DNA from 2 places in the Lysinibacillus fusiformis genome. Region 1 is predicted to be linked to the other one. Evidence: riboswitches for the same ligand, from Rfam matches in the RefSeq annotation. Region 1 holds a riboswitch; the other holds the start of a gene.

Region 1 (5,161 bases):
TTTATCGAAACGAAAAGTACCGGTATATTCCATTTTAATGTGTACATTAGCGATGTATTTAGGCGTCATTTTATCTTTATATGCTGGAAGCAAAACCTTTGATTTCTTAATGGGATCACTTGGTTATACTGTGCTATTTATTTGGTTAATTATTGCGATTGCTCATTTAAAATCACGTAAAAAACAAGCAGAGAATACAAGTGCCTATGAAGTAAAATGGTTCCCTTATACCACTTGGATAGCCATACTGGCGTTAAGTGCGATTCTCATTGGCATTATTTTTACCACATCTATTATCGTGACAAGTATTACGTTATCTATCTATCTTTTTATTACGTTAACCTATGTATTGAAAGGTCGTTATCAAGTCAATTAATGGCTGTCATTTAATTTTTCGACACAGTTTTGCATAAAAAATACATTGTAGGCAGATTGTTCGCTCAAGTGAATTTATCCATGCTATACTACAATCATAGTAAGTTTAAGGAGGATTTCAAATGGCAATTGTACATGCAACAGATGCTACGTTCCAGGACGATATTAAAGAAGGGTTAGTACTAGTAGACTTTTGGGCTGCTTGGTGCGGACCATGTAAAATGATTGGGCCAGTTCTTGAAGAAATGGACGCTGCAGGTAGTGCGGCTAAAATTGTAAAAGTTGACGTTGACAATAACCAAGGTACTGCAGCTCAGTATCAAATTATGTCAATCCCGTCTTTACTATTATTTAAAGATGGAGAATTAGTTGACAAAACTGTAGGCTTCCAACCGAAAGAAGCTTTAGAAGCATTTATCGCAAAACATGCGTAATGAATGAAGTTCACAAAGCCGAGCCATCAATAGATGTGTTCGGCTTTTTTTCGTTATATAATAAAGAAAAATAACTAATAGGATTCATTGAGGGGAATTTTTACTTAGGGGGGCAGGTAGGTAATGAACGATTTAATAAAGCGAAAACTGGATATTTTACCGGATCAGCCTGGCTGCTATTTGATGAAGGATCGACAAGGGACAATCATTTATGTCGGTAAAGCAAAAGTTCTGAAAAACCGTGTACGCTCCTATTTTACTGGAACACATGAAGGAAAAACTCAAAGACTTGTAGGTGAAATAGAAGATTTTGAGTATATCGTGACATCATCTAATATTGAAGCACTTATTTTAGAGCTGAATCTCATCAAGTTACATGATCCAAAATATAATGTCATGTTAACGGATGATAAGACCTATCCATATTTAAAAATTACGAATGAAAAACATCCTCGTCTGATTACGACACGGAAGGTAAAAAAGGATAAGGCTAAATATTTTGGTCCTTATCCGAATGCCTATGCAGCGAGCGAAACGAAAAAACTATTGGATCGACTGTATCCGTTGCGCAAATGTGTACAATTACCCTCCAAGGTTTGCTTGTACTATCACATGGGGCAATGCTTAGCACCTTGTGTTAAGGAAATTGATGGTCAGGTTTATCAAGAGATGATTGAGGATATGACGAAGTTTCTCAATGGTGGTGTGGAGGCAGTTAAAAAAGAGCTTGAAGTTAAAATGCTTGCAGCCGCTGAAAACCTAGAATTTGAAAGAGCGAAGGAATTCCGAGATCAAATTGCTCATATTGATACGGTCATGCAGAAACAAAAAATAGTATCAAGTGATACTACAAATCGCGATGTATTTGGCTATGCCGTTGAAAAAGGGTGGATGTGTGTTCAGGTTTTCTTTGTGCGCCAAGGTAAACTGATTGAGCGTGATGTCTCGATTTTCCCGATCTATCAGGATGCAGAGGAAGAATTCTTAACATTTGTTGGGCGCTTTTATGAAAAGCCAGAGCATATTAAGCCAAAAGAAATTTTTATTCCACAAGCCATTGATGCAGCCATCTTAACGGAATTATTAGAGATCAAAGTCCTTACACCAAAAAGAGGACAAAAGAAGGAACTGGTTGAATTAGCAACCAAAAATGCCGAAATTGCTGTGGCAGCTAAATTCCAGCTAATAGAACGTCAGGAAGAACGTACGATTGGTGCTTGTGAGGCACTAGGTGAAGCAATGGGTATTAGTGCACCTTTACGAATTGAGGCTTTTGATAATAGTCATATGCATGGAACGGATGCAGTATCTGCCATGGTTGTTTTCATTGATGGGAAGCCTGCAAAAAAGGAATACCGAAAATATAAAACGCGTACAGCAGCCAAGCATGATGATTACGGTGCAATGCAGGAGGTTATACGTCGTCGATATATACGTGTTTTAAAGGAAGGTCTACCATTACCAGATTTAGTGTTAATTGATGGTGGTAAGGGGCAAATGGAAGTAGCCCGTGAAGTACTAGAAGATGAGCTTGGTCTTGTCATACCGATTGCTGGTTTAGCCAAGGATGACAAGCATAATACATCTCAGCTATTGTTTGGTGATCCGCCAGAGGTGATTGCCTTAAAACGTACAAGTGATGGCTTCTATTTATTACAACGAATTCAAGACGAAGTCCACCGCTTTGCTATTACCTTCTTGCGTCAACAGCATGAGAAGCATGCCATTCAATCTGTATTAGATCATATTGAAGGGGTAGGACCAAAACGTAAGCAACAGTTGCTTAAATATTTCGGATCAGTCAAAAAAATTCGAGAGGCGAGCGAGCTAACTTTACAGGAGGCAGGGATGCCCGCTAATTTAGCAAGCCAAATTTTTAGCTATTTTCAGCAAGAATCATTGTCAAAGGAATAGGCATGTGCTATGGTTATAAATAACATTGTTTTTAATGTTATGGAGAGCTAACTGGCGTGACTAGCTTATTTACGCTAAGGCTTAATGAATTGAATACATTCACTTTAAGGTGATGATAGAGGTGCAAGATTCAAGAGTAACACAATGGAGGATGGACAAGTCCAGAGATATTGTGTGAAAGGGGAGCTTGCCGAAGTCCAGCGTTGTTGTTTCCATTGCTGTACTGGTTTTGCATTTAAGAAATGTAAGACTGTCGATTCTAAACGTTTCGGAGAGCTATCACACATGCGCAAGTTACGATTATTGTACATGTTATAGGCAGCTTTCACGTTATGTGGAGGCTGCCTTTTAGTTTTTCTAGAAACGGTTTTGTCTCCTGTAATTAGGTGAAATACATGGACTGGAAGGGAGAATGAAAGAAATGGCTAAAATTGTGATGAAGTTTGGAGGAGCTGCATTAGCTTCTACTGAACAAATCCAACAGGCAGCTCGGAAAGCGATTGCTGAAAAGGACAGAGGATTTGATGTAGTGGTAGTTGTTGCAGCAATGGGACATACTGCCAAAGAAATGAAAATGATGGTACATCAACTAACTGACGATGCGTCAAAACGAGAATTAGATGCAGTTTTGTCTACAGGCTCTCAATTATCTAGTGCTTTATTTGCCATTGCCTTACAGGAAGCAGGCTATGAGGCTGTGTCTCTGACTGGATGGCAGGCAGGTATTCATACGGATGGTATGTATCAGCATGCGCGTATCGACTATATTGATGTTAGTCGAATCGAAGAACACTTTGCACAGGGGCAAATTGTAGTCATTGCTGGGGAACAAGGGGTTGACGAAGATCACAATATCACCATGCTTGGGAAAGGTGGAGCTGAAACGGCAGCTGTAGCGCTTGCCATCGCATTGGAAGCGGAGCGAGCTGATATGTATACAAATGTGGACGGTGTTTATACAGCAGATCCATGTTATGTGACACATGCCCAAAAGCTACAGGAAATTTCCTATGATGAAATGTTAGAATTATCTCATTTAGGATCTCATGTCATACATCCACGTGCGGTGGAGTTAGCAAAGAAATTTCAAATGCCTGTTATCATACGCTCAAGTTTAGTAGAGTCAGTAGGCACTTTATTGAAGGAGGAAGTGGAAATGGAAAAAAACTTAGTTGTTCGTGGCGTGGCCTTTGAATCAGATATTATTCGTTTAACAGTAGGGTATGATGCTTTATCTAATGCTTCATTAGCAGATATATTTACTATTCTTGCTGAGAACCGCATTAATGTAGATATTATTGTTCAAGCCATTATTGATGGGCTGAAACCAACTGTTTCGTTTTCCATTTTAAAAGAGGAATTTGCAGAAGCATTACGTGTTCTAGAAGATAGTAAATTATCACTCGGATTTAGTTTTGCAGACTTCGAAATAGGGTTAGCGAAAGTTTCCATTATTGGTTCAGGCATGGCCTCTAATCCAGGTGTTGCTGCTCGTATGTTTGATCGGTTGCGTCGTGAAAATATCCCTGTGAAAATGGTGAGTACTTCTGAAATAAAAGTTTCTGTTGTTGTACCACAGGATGATATGATCCAAGCAGCTAATGCACTGCATGATGAGTTTAATTTAGAGCAAGCACTTTACATATAATAATAGAAGAAACAGCATTTTATGTAATTGTCCGAAATTAAAGGAAGAAAAAAGAAGGATTGTCATCCCGTTAGGGGGAGACAATCCTTTTTATTACTCTGAGGGAATGGTATTCATAATACGTTCTTTGACGTCCCATTTGACTGTAAACATGACGTATTGTTGCTTTTCTCGCTTTTCATTATAGCATTCTGTAAGGTAGCCTTTAGCTAGTTGAATTTGCTCTGCTATAAATCCTGCTTCAAGTTTAAAGCTACGTTGTTTAATTTGCAGAATTTCAGGGTCGTTTGTCAACTGGAAAATGCGTCCATCCTTTGATTCCTTCATAAGCTCTAATGTACCCCAGCAGGCATCTGCGAAAAATGCGATAAGTTCATCTTGACTTTTACATGGGAACTTGCGAGCAAGCTCTTTACCTGCCCAATAAAGGACATCATCTTCATGTTTACCGAGTATAGAAGATAGAATATGATCACGAATGATCTCATAGCCAAATGATGAGATTGTAGGAGATGGAGTGTTTAACATTGTTATCCTTCTTTCTTAGAATTTTCTTAAAATTTAACGGTAATAAAGTAATGATAGATTTTTCGAGAAAAAACGACGCATCATGTACTAGATTAGTTCTTTAATAAGCTCTATGAAAAACTCCGAGTTGCCTTGACGCTCGTAGCTCTTGAGAGTACAATAAACATGTCATAATATTGTACCATGATGAAATACACAGTCAATGAAGTATCATTTACAAAATGATGACTTCTTTTGTTGTGCTATTTTAAGTACTAAGGGG
Region 2 (5,161 bases), 1.2 Mb from region 1:
TTATTACGTCACCCATTAGCTGCGGCGAATGCTGAGCAATTAGCAAATGGTTCATTCCAAGAAGTGATTGAACAACCAGGCTTAGGCGCTAAACCAGAAGCTGTAGAGCGCATCGTTTTAGGTACTGGTAAAGTGATGATCGACATAGCAGAGCGCGTGAAAGACGGCGAAGGCTTCGATCACCTACACATTATCCGTGTAGAACAACTTTACCCATTCCCAAAAGAGCAAGTTGCTGGTATCATTGCTAAGTATCCTAATGTGAAAGAGATCGTTTGGGTACAAGAAGAACCTAAAAACCAAGGCTCATGGAATTATGCACTAGAAACATTATATGCACTTTCAGAAGGTAAAAAGCTTCGCTATGTAGGTCGTCCTGCAATGAGCTCAACTTCTGAAGGAGATGCAGATTCTCATAAAGCAGCACAAGCAGCTCTTGTTGAAGAAGCGGTTGCTGAGTCAGTAAAGGTTAAATAATCACATATCAATTTTTGAAACTGGGCTACTTGCCCTTAAGCAGTAGCCCTTCTATGTGCGTCATGCACGTTAATCAAAGGAGGAAATGAAAGTGGCTGAAATTAAAGTCCCTGAATTAGCAGAATCGATTACAGAAGGTAGTATCGCACAGTGGGTAAAAAAAGTGGGCGATCGCGTTGAAAAAGGTGAATTCATCGTTGAACTTGAAACAGATAAAGTAAACGCTGAGATCATTTCTGAAGAAGCAGGTGTATTAACACAAATTTTAGCTGAAGAAGGCGATACTGTACTAGTTGGTCAAGTTATCGCAGTAGTAGAAGCAGGCGAAGGCGCAGCAGCAGCTCCAGCGGCAGCACCAACTGAAGCAGCTCCAGCTCCGGCAGCGCCACAAGCAGCACCTGCACCAGTAGCAGCGGCTCCAGTAGTAGAAGAAACTTCTGGTGAACGTGTAGTTGCATCGCCAGCAGCACGTCGTCTTGCACGTGAAAAAGGTATTGACCTTGCAGCGGTATCTCCAGTAGATCCACAAGGACGCGTACGTGTACAAGATGTAGCAGCACATGGTACAGCACCAGCTGTAGCACCAGTAGCAGCACCTACATCAGTAGCAACTTCAGGTGGCCCAGTAGTATTCACACCAGCAGCTAATTCTGACCGTGTAACAATTGAAAAAATGAGCCGTCGTCGTCAAACAATTGCAAAACGTTTATTAGAAGTGAAACAATCAACAGCAATGTTAACAACATTCAACGAAATTGACATGACAAACATCATGGCACTTCGTAAACGTAAACAAGAAGAGTTTGTGAAAGCAAACGACATCAAACTTGGTTTCATGTCATTCTTTACAAAAGCTGTTGTTGCAGCACTGAAAAAATATCCATACGTAAACGCTCAAATCTCTGGCGATGAAATTCATTTAAATAACTTCTTTGATATCGGTATTGCTGTATCAACTGAAGAAGGTTTAGTCGTACCAGTTGTACGCGATGCAAATAGCAAAAACTTCGCTGAAATCGAAAAAGATATCGCTAACTTAGCGACAAAAGCTCGTGATAAAAAATTAGGCCTAAATGACATGGCTGGTGGATCATTCACAATCACAAACGGTGGTGTATTCGGTTCATTAATGTCAACACCAATTATGAACGGTACGCAAGCTGGTATTTTAGGTATGCACTCAATTGTTAACCGTCCAGTTGGCGTAAATGGTGAAGTTCAAATCCGTCCAATGATGTATGTAGCACTTTCTTACGATCACCGTATCATCGATGGAAAAGATTCTGTAGGATTCTTAAAAACAGTTAAAGAATTGATCGAAAATCCTGAAGATTTATTATTAAATTCATAATGCCATTAAACCCTGCGAACAATGTTCAGCAGGGTTTTTTTGTGCATGACGAAAGGTTTTGACCGATTCTATTTTGAAAGAGTACGAATGTTATATCGTTTAGAGGAGCCAAAAGAAATAAACGCAACTTTTCTCACAGAGAGTACATGCGCTCTAATAAAAATTTGTTGTAATTTTCGGAAATATCGATGAAAGCTCAACGATTTAAAATGGATAGAGAACGCACAATACCCTAATATTGTCATTAGTCAGAAAAATGTTAAAACTGTCTTGACGAACATATTAGTTTTATAGTAGTATCTAAATATCAATTAAATAAACAAACCTCACGAATTTTTACCAGTGAGGTAGAGGCGCGGTATTTATTAGTTCATTGTAGAGTTCAAGCAAGCGAAGACGCAATGAAGAAGGAAATATCGCCGAAGTATAAAAGGAGCTCGTACTTTTATACTGGGTCTGCAGTGAATAAGTGCAGGACTGTCCTAGTAAATGGATTTCCAGATTTACTAGGTTGTGCTATCTCGGAAACATGGAAATTATAGTGAGGATTTGGGCAACTGTCATAAAAGGTAAGACCTAAGTTCAATATACTTAGGTCTTTTTTAGTACAGTTGTCTTATTTTTTTACAGAAAAGGGGAGTTTTTCATGAAAAGAAAATGGTTGTTAGTAATGATCTCTATCATGACGGTAATTGTGCTAGCTGCATGTGGCACAAGTGACAAAAAAGAGGGCGGTTCAGGTGATGCTGGAGCTGACAAAGAAGAAGGCGGCGGTGAATTCCGAATTGGAATGGAGGCTGGCTACCCACCGTTCAACTGGACACAGCAAGACGATGCGAATGGCGCTGTGAAAATAGCGGATAATGCAGAGTATGCAGGCGGCTATGATGTACAAATGGCGAAAAAAATCGCTGAAGGTTTAGGCAAAGAGTTAGTCATAGTTAAAATGGAGTGGGACGGATTAGTGCCAGCGCTACAATCGAACAAAATTGATGCGATTATCGCAGGGATGTCACCAACAGAAGAACGTAAGAAAACGATTGATTTTACAGAAAACTATTACACTTCTGATTTTGTGATGGTTATTAAAAAAGGTAGTAAATATGAAGATGCAAAATCAATTCAAGATTTCTCAGGTGCTAAAATTACATCACAATTAAATACATCAAACTACACAGTGATTGATCAAATCAAAGGCGTAGAAAAACAAACGGCAATGGAAAGCTTCCCAGCAATGCGTGTGGCTTTAGAAGCAGGTAAAATTGATGGCTATGTAGCTGAACGTCCAGAGGGTATTTCTGCTGCTGCTGCCAACGATAAGTTCACATATGTAGCATTTGAAGAAGGCTTTGATACAGATCCATCAAATACTTCAATTGCTGTAGGCTTACGTAAGGACGACGCAAATCGTGAAAAAATCAATGAAGTCCTAAAAGGCATTTCGGAAGACGATCGTCAAGCGATTATGGAAGAAGCTATTTCGCAACAACCAGCAGCACAATAATGACAAGGCACGGGCTAGTTGCTAGTCCGTGCATGATCATTTCATCATTATCAAAATGAGAACCTCTCTACATAATGATAATGTCCTAGCGTGACAAAACATAGAATGGTAGAAAGAGCTAGGACACAAAAGATATAAGCAAGCAAGATGACATTGTTAGGAGGAACATCATGAGTCTTGAATGGATACTTTCAATTATTGAAAACAACTGGCAAATGTTTTTACGAGGTGCGTATTATACGTTACTGATTTCGAGTATTAGTACAATTATTGGTGCATTTATCGGATTTTTCATCGGAATTATGCATACGATTCCAGTTCGTAAAAAAGGTGTGAAATTTTATAGCTTAAAGCTCATTAATTTTATACTGACATGCTATGTTGAATTTTTCCGTGGTACACCAATGATTGTACAGGCTATGGTTGTCTACTACGGATTAGATATCGCATTCGGTATCGATATGCACTTTATTACAGCAGGTATTTTAGTCGTTTCCCTCAATACAGGGGCATACATGGCAGAAATTGTTCGTGGCGGTATTGTATCGATTGATAATGGTCAATACGAGGCAGCATCAGCAATTGGTATGAATCACTTCCAAATTATGATTCACGTTGTCTTACCACAAGTAGCGCGTAACGTCTTACCAGCGACTGGTAACCAATTAATTATGAATATTAAAGATACAGCCGTTTTAAATGTCATTGGGGTAACGGAATTATTCTTCCAAACTAAATCAATTTCAGGTAACAACTTCCGCTATTTCGAATCATTCTTTGTTGCATGTATTCTTTATTTCATCATGACATTTACCGCATCACGCATTCTTCTTTACGTTGAAAAACGTTTAGATGGACCTGATGCCTATCAAAAAGAACAAAAAGAAGCCGTATAGGGGGACGCACAAATGGCAGTCATTAAAATCGAACATTTAAGTAAATCATTTGGACGTAACCAAGTGTTAAAAGATGTGAATTTCCAAGTGGAAAAAGGGGAGGTAGTTTGTTTAATTGGCTCCTCTGGCTCTGGTAAATCCACACTGCTTCGTTGCATTAATTTATTAGAAACACCAAGTGGCGGTCAAATTATTTATAAAGGGGAAGACATCTTAGATGAAAAGCACAATATTCAAGAATATCGTACACATCTAGGCATGGTGTTCCAGCAGTTCAATTTATTTAACAACCACAACGTCATAAGTAATTGCACAGTGGGCCAAGTCAAAGTGTTAAAACGTTCGAAAAAAGAAGCAGAAGAAACGGCGCTTAAATATTTGAAAATCGTTGGCATGGATCAATATGTGAATGCCAAGCCGCGTCAGCTTTCAGGCGGACAAAAGCAGCGTGTGGCCATCGCTCGCGCCTTATCGATGAATCCAGATGTAATGCTATTTGATGAGCCAACATCCGCATTAGACCCAGAAATGGTGGGTGAGGTATTAAAGGTGATGCGTCAGCTAGCAGATGAGGGCAATACGATGCTCATCGTGACACATGAGATGGAATTTGCCAAAGAAGTGGCAGATCGTGTTGTCTTTATGGATAAAGGCGTAATTGTCGAAGAAGGCCCTCCAGCACAAGTGTTAGTTAATCCATTACATGAACGTACGAAGGAATTTTTAAAGCGTACTTTAAAATAAGCACAAAAAAGGTGAGTCCAACCAGTTGGACTCACTTATTTTCTAGAATTCCATTCTGCATAAAGCACAAAGCAGATTGCGAATGCTACAGCAATGATAAAAAACCATTGCGGAACACCACCAAAACTCATCATAACACCTCAAATTTTCATTTTTTTTGGATAGAATAGGTATAGTATTTCTTTTTTC

What was found. A riboswitch is a leader RNA that binds a small molecule or an ion and turns the genes downstream of it on or off. The one in region 1 is predicted to bind lysine.
Positions count from the first base shown of each region.
Region 2: linked by a shared signal. The riboswitch ahead of JTI58_RS20740 (transporter substrate-binding domain-containing protein) and the one ahead of JTI58_RS01890 (aspartate kinase) in region 1 are both predicted to bind lysine.

Region 1 covers NZ_CP070490.1:376,269-381,429, reverse strand. Annotated here, with positions in the region: gene JTI58_RS01905 (amino acid permease) at 1-376, shown strand, start outside; gene trxA (thioredoxin) at 498-809, shown strand; gene uvrC (excinuclease ABC subunit UvrC) at 933-2,723, shown strand; lysine riboswitch at 2,832-3,010, shown strand; gene JTI58_RS01890 (aspartate kinase) at 3,145-4,371, shown strand; gene JTI58_RS01885 (YslB family protein) at 4,465-4,899, opposite strand.
Region 2 covers NZ_CP070490.1:4,218,061-4,223,221, forward strand. Annotated here, with positions in the region: gene JTI58_RS20730 (2-oxoglutarate dehydrogenase E1 component) at 1-477, shown strand, start outside; gene odhB (2-oxoglutarate dehydrogenase complex dihydrolipoyllysine-residue succinyltransferase) at 569-1,828, shown strand; lysine riboswitch at 2,169-2,355, shown strand; gene JTI58_RS20740 (transporter substrate-binding domain-containing protein) at 2,475-3,332, shown strand; gene JTI58_RS20745 (amino acid ABC transporter permease) at 3,503-4,228, shown strand; gene JTI58_RS20750 (amino acid ABC transporter ATP-binding protein) at 4,241-4,972, shown strand.